DNA from 2 places in the Enterococcus sp. AZ194 genome. Region 1 is predicted to be linked to the other one. Evidence: riboswitches for the same ligand, from Rfam matches in the RefSeq annotation. Region 1 holds a riboswitch; the other holds the start of a gene.
What was found. A riboswitch is a leader RNA that binds a small molecule or an ion and turns the genes downstream of it on or off. The one in region 1 is predicted to bind tetrahydrofolate.
Positions count from the first base shown of each region.

Region 2: it holds a riboswitch for tetrahydrofolate, as region 1 does, so the genes downstream of both, IGI37_RS02510 (folate family ECF transporter S component) here and IGI37_RS03815 (folate family ECF transporter S component) in region 1, are expected to answer to the same signal.

Region 1 is NZ_JBIOQR010000001.1:797,831-805,393, forward strand. It holds gene IGI37_RS03795 (hypothetical protein) at 327-956, shown strand; gene IGI37_RS03800 (bifunctional transcriptional activator/DNA repair enzyme AdaA) at 1,019-2,068, opposite strand; gene IGI37_RS03805 (ABC transporter ATP-binding protein) at 2,369-3,478, opposite strand; gene mgsA (methylglyoxal synthase) at 3,677-4,099, shown strand; THF riboswitch at 4,235-4,334, shown strand; gene IGI37_RS03815 (folate family ECF transporter S component) at 4,371-4,892, shown strand; gene IGI37_RS03820 (ABC transporter ATP-binding protein) at 5,031-6,821, opposite strand; gene IGI37_RS03825 (ABC transporter ATP-binding protein) at 6,811-7,563, opposite strand, start outside.
Region 2 is NZ_JBIOQR010000001.1:493,626-501,188, reverse strand. It holds gene IGI37_RS02535 (helix-turn-helix domain-containing protein) at 1-29, opposite strand, end outside; gene IGI37_RS02530 (family 43 glycosylhydrolase) at 301-1,959, shown strand; gene IGI37_RS02525 (MFS transporter) at 1,971-3,221, shown strand; gene IGI37_RS02520 (formate/nitrite transporter family protein) at 3,330-4,097, opposite strand; gene IGI37_RS02515 (formate--tetrahydrofolate ligase) at 4,152-5,822, opposite strand; gene IGI37_RS02510 (folate family ECF transporter S component) at 5,838-6,371, opposite strand; THF riboswitch at 6,414-6,515, opposite strand; gene IGI37_RS02505 (HutD/Ves family protein) at 6,520-7,098, opposite strand; gene IGI37_RS02500 (cyclodeaminase/cyclohydrolase family protein) at 7,138-7,563, opposite strand, start outside.

The DNA of each region.
Region 1 (7,563 bases):
AAAGTTTCTCATTAAAATCAGCAATAGATTTTAACGAGTATTTAACGAGACTAGCCATCTTTATTGTCTGTCGTTTGTTCAGCTAGGGGTGTAATTAGTGTCAAAAGGTTAATAAGAAATTTTTTATGAGAAAAGGAGTAGCAAGTAAACACAAAAAAGAGAGTCCTGTCTATTAAAGTCGGTAACAGACAATAGAAGGGCCTTTTTTAGTTGTCATTTTTAGGTGAATCAAGAGCGGAAGTATGTGTCTTGACAGTTCGTGGTCATGCGGAGTAAAATGAATTTAAATCAGGTGTCTTGACACTTTGATAGGAGGAGTTTTGCTTATGAAAAAAAAGTCAGTTCGACAGTTAACCATTACAGCTCTACTAATTGCGATGGGGATAATCATTCCATTGGTTATGCCGAAAATTATGATTCCGCCAGCTTCATTTACACTGGCTAGTCATGTCCCATTATTTATCGCAATGTTTTTTTCACCAGGGGTTGCCGTTGCAGTAGCATTAGGGGCAGCGTTTGGTTTCTTTTTATCCGCACCAGTCATTATTGCGTTTCGTGCCCTTTCTCATATTGTTTTTGCTTTGATTGGTGCATATTTTCTTCAAAGACGGCCTGATATAACACTTGTAAATGGAAAATTTTCATTGACCAATCTACGTTTTCAGACCTTTAACTTATTTATTGGCATCATTCACTCTCTAGTCGAAATGTTAGTCGTTAGTCTATTCTTTTTGTTAGGCAATATGCCAGATACTTATTACACAGATGGTTATTTCTATACAGTTTTTGTTCTAATGGGAATTGGTGGATTCGTTCATAGTTTTGTGGATTACAATATAGCATATTTTGTGGCAGGTACATTGAGTAAGAGTTTTGATATTCCTATATTTGCGATGGCGAAAGCTAAAAAAGAGAATCGCTCTGCCTTTCCTGATAAGATAAAGGGATTGAATTAATAAAAGAAGAGTTGGTAGTCACTCATCGTTAGGATTGGAAAGTGGCTTCAACTCTTTTTTGATTACTTTTTTATTTCTTCTTCTAAAGCAAGTAAGTAGCGTTTTCTCTCAAGTCCACCACTATAACCACCCAGTTCCCCGTTTGATTTTGTGACGCGGTGACAAGGAATCAAAATTGCGAGTTGATTGGCTCCATTGGCATTTCCAACAGCTCGGACAGCCTGAGGATTCCCTAGCTGTTGCGCGATTTTCTGGTAAGTAGAAGTTTCACCAAGAGGAATGGTGTCTAGAATTGCCCAAACTTTTTGTTGAAAGGGAGACCCTGCACGATATAAAGGAATCGTAAAATGACTCCGTTTTTTTTGAAAGTATTCTGCTAGCTGTACAACTAGTAGCTGGCTAATCTTTGTCTCTCCTGGGATTATTCGGGCATTGTGTCTGATTCGCAGTCGTTTAATTTCATTTTCAAGCCCGCGTCTATCCAAAAATTCTAGTAGATATAAAAATTTCTCATCAGAGAGACTGATCATTCGTCCCAAAGGAGTTGAGATTATCGCAGTGTACATCACCGAGACCCCGGTTTTCTTTGGTGGGTTGCCCATGATTTTTGTAAAGGCATCATTAAAACCACTTGCTGAATCGTAGCCTGTGGATAGCTGTTGGTCGATGACTTTGGAACCGGCCGATAATTCTTTAAAGGCTAAGCCCATCCGACGTGCGCGCGCGTACTGAACAAAGGTCATGTTGTAGAGTTGTTTGAATTTTCTTCTAGCCGTGGCAGAGTGAAACCCTAGGGCTTTAAAGTCAGCCTCTTGCCATCTCTTTTCAGGATTTTTTTCTATCTCTGCAATGAGTTGTTTTATTTCATTAGGAATTTCTTGAGGGTAAGACAAAGGGTGACAAATTTTGCAGGGACGAAAGCCTGCTAATAAGGCTTCCTCAGCCGTTTCAAAAAATGTGCAGTTTTCAATTTTGGGTTTTCTCGCTGTGCAGGTGGCGTGACAAAAGATACCAGTAGTTTTAATACCTGCAAAAAAGATGCCATCATATCTTGGCTTTTTTTCAACTAACGCTTGATAGTATTCTTGGATTTTTTCTTCAGAAGTTATCATGAATGATTGCTCCTTTCTTATCTAAGCCTAGTATAAACGAGAAAGAGTGAAAATTCTTTCGAAAAGTGAACAACTAATTTTTTATTTGTTTGGGCTAGATGTTTTCAAGCTTGATAAAGAAGTGGTTGGTGGTGGAAAAGATTCCTCGAGAAGAAGTTCAACTGAAAAGAAGGCGTTGCTTCGGGATCACCACTTTTTAAGAAAGGGGTGACTGTCACTAGCCGTCATGTCAAATGTGTAGAGGAAAAAATAGACCCCGCTGTAATAAAACAGCAAGGCCTAGAAAAGGGGGACCGTAGATTAAGGTAACTTGATCACATCTTCAGTTTCTTTATCGAAGAAGTGAGCTTTACTAATGTTGAATGCTAAGTCAACTACTTCACCAGGGCGGTGGAAGTCACGTGCATCAACTTTTGAAATGAATTCTGTATCACCAATTTTTGTATAAAGCATTGTTTCAGCTCCTAGTAATTCAGAAACGACAACTTCAGAACGAACAACTGCTTCAGGTGTAGCATCTAAAACAACTTGTTCACTATGAATATCTTCAGGACGAATACCAAAGATGATTTCTTTGCCATCGTAGCCTTTTTCAACTAAAATTTTGTTTTTACCTTCTGGAATACGTAATTCTAATCCATGTCCATCAGAAATTACGCCGTTTTTCAATGTTACATTGAAAAAGTTCATGGCAGGTGATCCGATAAAGCCAGCTACGAATACATTAACTGGTGTATCGTAAACTTCTTTTGGAGAACCGATTTGTTGGATGAAACCGTCTTTCATGATAACGATACGGTCAGCCATTGTCATCGCTTCTGTTTGGTCATGGGTAACGTAGATAGTTGTTGTTTCTAAACGTTGGTGTAGTTTTGCGATTTCAGCACGCATTGCTACACGTAGTTTTGCATCTAAGTTAGATAAAGGTTCATCCATTAGGAAGACTTTTGCATCACGAACGATTGCACGACCTAAGGCAACACGCTGACGTTGTCCACCAGATAAAGCGGCTGGTTTACGTTTTAAGTATTCGGTTAAGCCTAAGATTTCAGCTGCATTGTCGACACGTTTTTGGATATCTGCTTTGTCATATTTACGAAGTTTTAAACCAAATGCCATATTATCAAATACGGTCATATGTGGGTATAACGCGTAGTTCTGGAATACCATCGCGATGTCACGATCTTTTGGAGCCACGTCATTCATGACTTTTCCACCGATTTCTAATTCACCTTCAGTAATGTCTTCAAGACCTGCAATCATACGTAAAGTTGTCGATTTCCCACAACCTGAAGGTCCTACGAAAACGATAAATTCGCGATCTGCGATATCTAAGTTAAAGTCAGTTACAGAATAATTTTCTGCGTTATCATATTTTTTATAAACGTGTTTCAATGCCATTTCTACCATATTGAATTCACTCTTTCTTGTTTATTTGTTTTTTATTATATTGAAAGTATAACTGAAAGCGTTATCTGTATTCAATGGTAACGTGCACAAGAAAATAGATTGTTTTTCGTCAGATTGACAAAGGATAGAAAGTTTTTGGGCAAGTTGCTGAAGGTTTTGGTAAACTAGTATTAACAAGTAGCTTGAGGAGGAGAATAAATGAAAATTGCATTAATTGCTCACGACCGAAAGAAAGATTTAATGGTAAAAATGACGACGGCCTACAAACATATTTTGGAAAATCATGAATTGTTTGCAACAGGCACAACAGGTTTGCGAATTGAAGAGGCGACAGGCTTGCCCGTTCATCGCTTCAAATCAGGCCCGCTTGGTGGCGACCAACAAATTGGTGCCATGATTTCTGAGGATAACTTAGATATGGTCATCTTTTTGCGTGACCCGCTCGCAGCGCAACCGCACGAACCTGACGTGACAGCTTTAATTCGTTTAAGTGACGTGTACGAAATTCCGTTAGCAACCAATATTGGTTCCGCCGAAATTTTAATTCGAGGCTTAGATGTTGGTTTCGCTGACTTTAGAGAAATTATCCACGAGAACGATAACCGCCCTATCTCAATCTAACCGTTTTTTAGCACAGACTATTGAACCAAATAAAACACCGAACATTTCTCAAAAAAAGTAGTGGAATGGCGCTTGTTTTATTGCTTATAAGGGAAAGTCTGTGCTATATTCTTTGTAGGCCTTGGCCTAAATAAAATCAGAGTAGGAAACGAAGCGTTAAGTGCTAAAAGGATGGGATGTTGCCTTTTGGACGAAGAATTGAAAAATTCGCGGTTTTGTTTTCGCATTCGCTGCATATTTTGTGTAGCAACTCTTTGAGGAGATGCTAGAAATGAAAAGAAAGATTGACGGTCGAATGATCGCAATAATGGGGCTGCTGATTGCAATGATGGTTGTCCTATCACAAGTATTGGGTTTTGAGCTTCAGTTTATCAAGATTACGTTTACATTTGTGCCTGAGTTGATCATGGGGTTACTGTTTGGTCCCTTATGGACAGGAATAGGTGCGGCAATTGCCGACGTAATCGGAATGATGCTGTTTCCAAAAGCCGCTTTTTTTATTGGCTTTACGATTAATGCCTTTATCGGTGGTGTGGTGTATGGTCTTTATTTCCATAAAAAAGAAGTCACTCTGATGCGTGCTTTTTTATGTACCTTGACGAATACGCTTCTTATTTCATTGATATTGACGCCATTATGGTTATCTATGATGTACAATGTCTCATTAACCAGCTGGGCGATCTGGAGTCCGCGTTTGGTGAAGGTCGCGATCATGTTGCCTGTAGAGACAATTATGCTCTATATGGTGGGCGCAGCCTTACCTTATAGAAAATGGGTCAAAAAATTTGCTTGAGATAAAAGTCCAAAATAAATAGTCGATTATCGTCAAACATCCCAAGACGATAGCTTCAAAAATAACCCTCTCTAAATTCAGGTTTGTATGTTGAATTTAGAGAGGGTATTTTTTAGCGCCGATATTCTCGATTACGAGCTAGCTAGTAGCCTGAATGGTAAATTGTGCTTCATATAGCTGTTTGTACGGCCCGTTTTGTTTTAATAGTTCCTCGTGGCTACCAATTTCAACAATCTGTCCTTTTTCAATCACTAGGATTTTGTCTGCGTTTCGAATGGTTGAAAGTCGATGAGCAATCACGAAGCTAGTTCGGCCCTTCATCATTTGTAAAAAGGCATCTTGAATGTTGGCTTCAGTGAGCGTGTCAACAGAGCTTGTTGCTTCATCCAAGATTAACATAGGCGGGTTACTCAACATCGTTCGAGCGATGGTCAACAGCTGACGTTGTCCTTCCGATATTTTTAAGCCTTGCTCGCCAATGACCGTATCTAGTTTATCAGGTAAACGCATTACGAAATCATACATATAGGCTCTTTTTAGGGCATGGTAGATTTCTTCATCTGAGGCTTGGTCGTTTCCATATTGTAAATTTTTACGAAGGGTTCCTTCAAACAACCAAGTATCTTGAAGCACCATACCAAAGCTTTTTCGCAAATCTTCTCGAGCCATTTGACGGATATCGATTCCATCAATGCGGATTGTTCCTTTGTTGACTTCATAAAAACGCATCAACAGATTGACCAACGTCGATTTGCCTGCACCAGTTTTCCCAACAATCGCGATGGTTTGACCAGGTAGAGCTGTAAAGGTGAAGTCTTCAATAAGTGGCTGTTTTGGTGTATAAGAAAAGGAAACATGATCAAATTCGATTTGTCCTTTTACCACTCGAGATGAAGCAGCAGTTGTGTAGGCATCAATTGACTCATTGTCAGCAGCTTCTAGTTCAATTGGTTGATTCAGAATTTCAAAGGTTCGCTCAATCCCAGCAAAGGCTGTCTGAATTTGGGTCGTGATACCAGATAACTCAATAAACGGTTTTGAAAATTGAGTCGAGTAAATGGTGAAGCTGGAAATTACGCCCACCGTAACAAGCTGATTACCTGAAAGAACAATCAACCCACCAATTAGCCCAATAGCGACATAAGATAAATGATCGACAAATCGTGAGCTAGGGTTTGAAAGGGATGAAGAAAATTGAGCTTTTTGACCGCGAACATAAAGGGTCTGGTTTAAGGCCTCGAAGGTTTCTTGGGTGTATTGTTCCTGTTGAAATGCTTTGACAATTTTTTGGTTGCCAATCATTTCATTAATATAGCCGGAAATATCTCCAACCACTTGCTGTTGCGCTGAAAAGTTTGCTTGTGAGGCTTTAGCAATTAACCAGTTGACTAAAAAAATAATCGGCGTAGATAGTAGCACCACAAAGGTTAGTAACGGGCTGAGTCGAATCATGAATAAAAAGGCAACAAGTACGGTAGCAAATCCGGAAAAAATTTGATTAAAGACCGCTGAACAAGCAACGGAGATATTGTCCATATCATTGGTGAAACGGCTGACAATGTTTCCATGAGAGTTTTGGTCATAGTAACTTAACGGCAATTGATTCAAATGTTTAAACGCATCTTTTCGCAAATCAGTGACCGCTAAATAAGAAACCCGATTGCCTAAGCGTTGAATCAGCCATTGACTGATGACGGTCAGGAGAACGATTCCGGCAAAGAGTAGTAGAATTTCTACTAGTTTGGTAAAGTTGACCTGCCCTACTGCTACCATTTGGTCGATGGCTTGACCAATTTCATATGTCATAAACACCGAAGTGACCCCACTAAGAAGTCCTAAGATTGTGGCCAACAGAATTGCTTTTGGATAGGCCGCTAGATAGGGCATGAACTGAATAAACATTTTAAAACGAATCTTTTTAGGCTTCATGTTGCCCCTCCTCTTCTTGAGACGTCACAATTTCTTGATAGGCGACGGATGTTTGTACTAATTCTTGATGCGTTCCTTTACCGACTAACTTACCGCTATCCATTACCAAGATTTGGTGCGCTTGTTGAATCGAGCGGATACGTTGCGAAATAATAATGACCGTTGTGTGTAAATCTTTTTGAAGAGCATTTCGTAAGTCCAAGTCGGTCTGATAATCTAAAGCGCTAAGAGAATCATCTAAAATGAGTAACTCAGGCTTAGCAATTAAAGCACGTGCAATAGTCAGACGTTGTTTTTGCCCACCAGAAAAGTTCTTACCATTTTCCATAATCAGCGTGTCGAGTTGTTTAGGAAGAGATTGAACGAAGTCTTGACATTGGGCCGTAGCAAGTGCCGCCCAACATTCTTCATCCGTTGCTGTACGTTTGCCCCATTGTAGATTTTCACGAATGGTGCCACTAAATAACACAGCAGTTTGTGGCACTAAGGCGATTTTACTTCTAAGAGACGTAAGCGACCACTCACGAACATCCAAACGATCCACTTCAATCGAACCATTTGAGACATCATAAAAGCGTGGGATTAGTTGGGCAATCGTTGTTTTCCCACTACCAGTTGGACCTGTAATCCCTAAAATAGTATTTCTACGTAGCTGGAAGGTAATATCTTCTAAGGAAAGTCCAGAATGTTCTGTATATCGAAAATCAACATGATCAAAATCAATAAACAGAGGAGTCTGCGA
Region 2 (7,563 bases), 300 kb from region 1:
TTTTCTAACCACTTTGGTTTTTCATTCATAAGTGACTCCTTTCCTAAAAATACGAAAAATGGTAATTTTATCCTGTTTTTTGATATCGATTATACGTGATTTTTCTCTTAAGATAAAGCTATCAAAAAGAAATCGATTTCATTTTTTGAGAAAATAGGTGAAAAAAAATAATAGACTTCCAGATGGCACACAAGTCTATTCAAAACAATTAAGAAAAATTTTCTAGATTTAGATGACAGCTTTAAAAAGTATTTTTGCAAACGTTCTCTAATAATCTAACAAAAAGGAAGGAACTAGATTATGACAATGATTAAAAATCCAATTATTCCAGGGATGGCACCGGATCCCTCAATTATTCATGTAGAGGGGACGTACTACATCGCTACCTCGACCTTTCATTGGAATCCTGGTATTCAAATTTATCAGTCAACTGATTTTGTTAACTGGACGTTATTAGACTTCGCTCTCAAAAAAGGGGAAGTAAACTTGCGCGGAACCAATACACCAGCAGGGATTTGGGCGCCTCATCTTTCTTATGATGAAAAGACCAAAAAATATTGGTTAGCTTACTCCCATATGGTTAATATGGCTGGCCGAGAATTCAATTCAGACTCTTATGCTATGTGGTCTTATGATATCTGTGGTCCTTGGTCTGAGCCTATTTATCTGACTTCTATCGGTTTTGACCCTGCACTATTTCATGATGAAGACGGCAAACACTACATAGCTATTTTAGAATGGGAAACCCGCCAAGGCTATCAAGCTCCGGGACATATTGTCCTTGCAGAATTTGATTTGGATAAGGGGCAATTAGTAGGCGAATGGCATCGCGTAACTCAAGGATTTACGACTAGAGGTTGTGCTGAAGCCCCTCAATTATACAAAAAAGATGAGTACTACTATTTACTTTTAGCTGCTGGTGGAACGGGATATGCACATGGTGTGGAAATTGGTCGTTCCAAATCCGTCTTCGGCCCTTATGAAGCTCATCCCTCAGGAGAACCAATCATCACTTCTTCTGATCAGCATCTATTCTCACTTGGTGATCCTGATGCAGGTCACTTTGAGATGTATAACCCGAACTCTCGAATGCAAAAAGCTGGGCATGGTTCACTTGTCCAAACGCACACAGGTGAGTGGTACATTGCGCATTTAATGTCCCGTCCACTTGAAGGGACACTTCTTAACCCATTAGGACGCGAAACCTCTCTTCAAAAGATGTTTTGGACAACTGATGGTTGGTTAGAGATGGCTGATGGAACGAACCTTGCAAAAATGGAAGTTGAAGGATTGACGGGTGTTTCTACGAAAAAAAACGATTCACCCATTTTTAAAGATGACTTTTCAAAAGAGATCTATTCAAACAAATTTATGACGCCTTACCGCGAACAAAAGGCTGACTGGGTCAATACCACCGAGCATCCAGGTTCGCTGACGATCCATGGACAAAATTCATTTTTCTCGCAAGTGAATCCAGCAATATTAGCAACACCAGCAAATTCTTTTCATTATTTATTTGAAACAAGCCTTAAATTTCAGCCAATTCATTATTCTCAAACGGCTGGCGCAGGGTTTTATTATGACTCGAACAATTGGTTATATGCTCATCTCACCTATTCAGAAACAGTTAAAAAACCTATTTTGACTATCTTACAAGCCAAACTAGGTGAACGTATTGAGTTTCCACATCACTTATTAGTGGTTCCTGAAGGCGCGGTCTTCATAAAAGCTATTTATAATTTTGGCCAAGTTACCTTCTACTATCGATTGACAAAAGAGACAGAATGGCTAGAGCTTTCACCCGCAATCGAGGCCAGCTACCTCTCTGACGAGGGCGTGAATGGTGAACCTGGTGAGATTGGTGGTTTTACAGGACTATTTAACTTTGTTGGTTCGGTTGATTCCTATCAACGTCAGTCAACAGCCACTTTTGATTATTATTTGACAGAAAACTTATAATTTGGAGGACGATTATTTTGAAAACTATCCCACTTAAACGCCTTGTACCTGGACTTATTATTGGTCCAGCTTCATGGCTTGGCCCCTATATTGCTGCATCAAGTTTGTTTTTGCCCGCACTCATTCAACAATTAGATGCGGACAATAAAATACAATTGGTTGCTCTTTTTTCGACAGTTGGCATGATTGTCGCTGCCGTCTCAAATATGTTAGCTGGGTATCTCTCTGATCGAACGTATTCTCGTTTCGGAAAGAGAACTCCTTGGCTTGTTGGCGGTTCATTTGCCTTTATGGTCGCCATGATTTTGGCTTCTATGTCCCATTCGATTCCGACGCTTTTAGTCAGCTGGGCCCTTGGGCAAGTTGCTTTGAATTTTATCGTTGCGCCCATGGTTGCTTGGCTTGATTTGGCTCCTGAAACAGGAAAGGCTACTGCTTCAAGTGCGTATGGTGGGCTCGGTATGGCCTTAGGTAACAACGGCTTTACGATTTTTGCTGCTATGTTTTTGGGTAACTTTCGTTTGGGTTTTATCATTTTTGGTAGCTTAACTTTTATCGGCACACTACTTGCTGCATTTATCGTTAAAGAACCTTCAAACGTCGATGAGAAAACAGCCACCCAACCAAAAGTAGGCAATCAAAAAGAAGCTTCAACCGGCAAAAAATCACAAGCTATTTTCCCTAGTTGGTCAATTGGCCGCGACTATTACCTGGCCTTAGTAGGTAAGTTATTCCAAGGAGTGGGCAACTTTGCTGTCACAGGCTACCTTCTATTTATCATGACTGACTTTCTGAATAAAGATACTTCCTCTACTCAGCAATCCATTCAGCTAATTAATATGATTATGTTGGTTTTTGGGATTGCAATGGGGTTCATCGCAGGTCCTTTAGCTGATAAATACAAACTACTAAAACTACCAGTCGGCTTGTCAACCATCCTGATAGGAATCGGTGCACTAAGTATTTTCTTTCTACGTAACGATGCAAGCTTACTTATCTATGCCTTTATGTCTGGACTTGGGATGGGTATTTGGAATTCTTTAGATAATCTATTGAACTTAGAAGTCATCCCAGACAAAGAACGTGTCGGCTTCTTCCTTGGTATCTATAACCTTGGAAACACGGTAACACAAGCACTTGCTCCAATCCTTGCTGCATTTATGATTTCTGCTGTTGGGTTCTCATCTATTTTTATTGTCTCCTTTGTTTGTGCAACAATCGGCGGACTCTCAATTTTATCTATTAAATCAGTAGCGAAGTAAGCTTGTCCAAATACACTGAATACCTCTTCTCCATCTTTTATTTATAGAAACAAACTCGCAAGAAATGATCAGGGTCTGCAAAAGATACCCTTTCTTGCGAGTTTCGTGTTATTTCTTATTTTTGTTGAATGCTTGGTTATAGAAGAAGGACACAAACACGGCTCCTCCCACAATATTTCCTAAATAGACAGGAATGATATTTTGAATAAATTCGCCCCAGCTATAACTGCCTTCAAATATAGCTGCCGGAATAATAAACATATTCGCTACGCTATGCTGAAACCCAATTGCTACAAATAACATTACCGGAAACCAAATGCCCATTATTTTCCCAGCAGCCTCTTTTGCGCCATAACAAAGCCAAACTGCCAGACAAACAAACCAGTTACAGCCAATTCCTGAGACAAAACTTTGAATGAAATTCGCCTCAATCTTAGCGCCAGCAATTTTTACAACCTCTTCAAGGTAGACCCCCGATGATGTTAGACCGACAATATGTCCAAAAAAGTAAGCGACAAACAAAGCACCCACCAAATTAGCGACTGTGACAATTAGCCAGTTACTCAGTAATTCCCCCCCTGTTACACGTTTGGCAAAAAAGCCGAAAGAGACGACCATCATATTCCCTGTGATTAACTCACCACCACCTAACAAAATGACAATCAGTCCAACAGGGAATACACAAGCACCAATAAATGAAGCAAAACTTCCCCACTCTTCTACAATAGAAGAAATCACTCTTACATAGGCTAAGTAGCCCAAAGATATCATTGCTCCGCCAATAAAGGCCAAGATAATTTTTTCTTTCAAACGTTTAGCCACTTTGGCTCTTGCCGTCTGAATCGTTATTTCTCGAATTTCATAGGGTGTGTGCATTATTAAATAAACCTCTCATCTCTAAATCAATTCCTATGACTGCTTTTAAAAATATTAAAACAACCCTGTAATTTTTCCTTGTGCATCAATATCGATTTTTTCTGCAGCAGGTCGTTTAGGTAACCCTGGCATCGTCATCACGCTTCCTGTATAAACGACAATAAAACCTGCTCCTGCTGACACTTTTACATTACTAACCGTGATAGAAAAATCGGTTGGTCTTCCCAACTTGGTTGGATCATCAGAAAAAGAATATTGCGTTTTAGCCATACAAATAGGTAACCTTTGGAAGCCTAATTTTTGTAGCTTAGCAATTTCTCTCTCTGCTATTGTTTCATAGTGAACGTCTTCGCCCCCGTATACTTTTTGAACGACCGCTTTTATTTTATCCTTAATAGATTCCTCATCTTGATAAACAAATGAGAAATTATTTTTTTCTTCAGCAAGTTGAAGAACTTCTTTTGCTAGCTCTTCTCCACCTTGTCCTCCATGCCCCCAGACATCTGACAAGACCACATTTACTTGGCGTTTTTCACACTCAGCTCTAACTAAGGCTAACTCTGCCTCGGTATCTGTGGGGAACTTGTTGATTGCTACTACAGTTGGTAACCCATACACCTGCGTTGCATTTTCTATATGCTTTAATAGATTAGGCAATCCTTTTTTTAGCGCCTCTAGATTTTCACTATTCAGTTCGGTTTTAGGGACACCACCATGCATTTTCAATGCTCTAACAGTCGCCACCACTACTACTGCAGAAGGTTTGATTCCTGATTTACGACATTTAATATCGATAAATTTCTCAGCACCTAAATCAGCGCCAAAACCGCCTTCTGTTACCACATAATCAGCTAACTTCATCGCTAGCTTTGTCGCAACCACACTATTACAGCCGTGTGCAATATTGGCAAAAGGACCGCCATGAATAAACGCGGGATTATTTTCTAACGTTTGAACAAGATTGGGTTTCATCGCATCTTTTAGTAAAGCTGCCATAGCTCCTTGAGCATTTAGCTGGTTAGCTGTGACTGGTTGATCCTCATACGTATAACCAATGATGATATTCCCCAAGTTTTCTTTTAAGTCCTCTATATCGTTAGACAAACAAAGAATCGCCATAATTTCAGAGGCTACAGTGATCTCAAACCCATCTTCTCTTGGCACACCATTTACTCGACTACCCAACCCATTCACTATTTTTCGTAATTGACGGTCATTCATATCTACCGCTCGTTTCCAAGTAATTCGACGATTATCTATCGCTAATTGATTCCCTTGAAAAATATGATTATCAATCATTGCTGCAAGCAAATTATTCGCAGCACCAATGGCATGAAAATCACCTGTAAAATGAAGATTAATGTCTTCCATTGGGACAACTTGTGCATACCCACCTCCCGCAGCTCCCCCTTTTACACCAAATACTGGTCCTAAAGAAGGTTCTCTTAAAGCAATAATTGCTTTTTTTCCAAGTCGGTTTAATGCATCTCCTAAGCCAACAACCGTTGTCGTCTTTCCTTCTCCGGCAGGGGTCGGGGTAATAGCCGTGACTAATATCACTTTTCCTTCCTCTGATTGCTGAGAAGGAATTTCTTCTATATTTAACTTGGCTTTGTACTTCCCATAAAATTCAATTTGTTCCTCGGTTAAACCAATTTTTTTGGCTACTTCCACAATCGGTAGCATAGTTGCTTCTTGGGCAATTTCAATATCTGTTTTATTCATTTCCATCCTCCCATATCATTCAACGATTACATTATTTCTAGCCTTCACACGTTCAGATATCTTTAACGACACCATAACTAGTGTCGTCTCAATCGGAAACATCGCTATCGCTTTGATTGCTCTAGGCACAGCAAAAAGTGACGTTCCATACATCATCTTCAACCATAGTGGCGTAAGAATGAAAGAAAAAATAATTGTTTTAATAATCATTACGATAATCACTCGTTTTAATGTGATTGGCTTTTTGTGAAAGCCAACACCATACAACAGTCCAGATACATAGGCGCTAAATGTGAACCCGGGGAAAAAGAACCCCGAAGGATTAAGGATAAACCCCAAAACGTCCCCGATAATAGCAGAACAGCCGGCGATTGCTGGCCCGAAAAAATAGCCGTTAATCACGATTGCCAAAAAGGCAAAACTGACTTGAATCGTTCGTCCAAAATCCACATTGAACATGTTCAACACAACATTTAACGCAATAAGAATTGCTGAAAAAGAAAGAACACGAGGATTACTTAGTAAGCTTAGATCAAACAACTTTTTCATTAATTAGCTTCCTCTCCAGGGTAGCTACATGTAAAATTCATATGCAGCGAATGCGAAAAAGGGACCACAAACTATTTTTCTAGTTTTTCATCTATTAGCAACATTCCATCCAATAGCACTTTATGCCCCTTTTTCAACTCCGATATTTTTATTTTCTTTTAAAACAGCAGAGAATTCCTATGATTCCATCCTCTGTTGAAGCAATAAACTTCATTTTTCCACTCTCGTTTGATAGCACATAGGCCATTCCTGCTTTTAAGACAACTTCTTTATTATTCAGTTGACTACAAACGCACTCATTTAACAGATAGAAAAAGTAGCTATTTTCTGCAGCTAGTTCAACATCTCCTTCGTTTATCACAGCCACAGAAACCGTATAATCTGACGTATACATCACATTAAAATCTTTACATTTTCCTATGCTCCGTGTAGTCACAGCTCCCGAAAAATATGTTTTTTGAAAAGGAGCCAACCTGCAAACTATTTTTTCATTTGGTAGCTCATGAATCAGTTTTACTTCGTTTTCTAAGACCATCAAACACCGTGAATAATTAGGTAAGGAGGTAAATAAACTCTCTTCAACTGCGATAGTAGCTGAAGAAATGCGATAATCAAAATTTTTTTTTGCATACGCACTTGTTTCAGGATAGATATAAAACTCTTTTGTTTCTCCTCCACTCCACTGACTGATTTGATAATCCGTTTCCGTTAGTATCTTAAACGTCATGACACCCTCCTTGTCAGGAAGAAATAAACCTCTACGCGATTACACAATCTTTAGAATTTCTGCATAAATCTCATCGGTCACTCGACAACCTTCCTCTAAAACCTTTTTCCCTTCTTGTTTATAATGTTCGACAAATTCTTGATCCTTAACCCCAGAAAGATTAATCAAGACATTTAGCCAAGCTCCTTTGAGTCCTGAGTTCAGATTTAAGGCAGCCACGCCCAAATCACTCGCAGCATTGATATTGGATTTCCCGACAGCATTTTGTGTAACTTTTGCGGCTTTCGTCATCAATTCCATCATCTCAAAAGGAACTAAAGTCGCGGCTTTTAAAGCTGCTTGCATAGCCATGCGTCTTTTCTCTTTCTCCTCATCCGTTTCTTTTGGCATAGAGAAGATAGCTGAGACACCATCAAACGCCTCCGTATCTTTATCGATAATCGCTACGAGTTGTTCATTCAATTT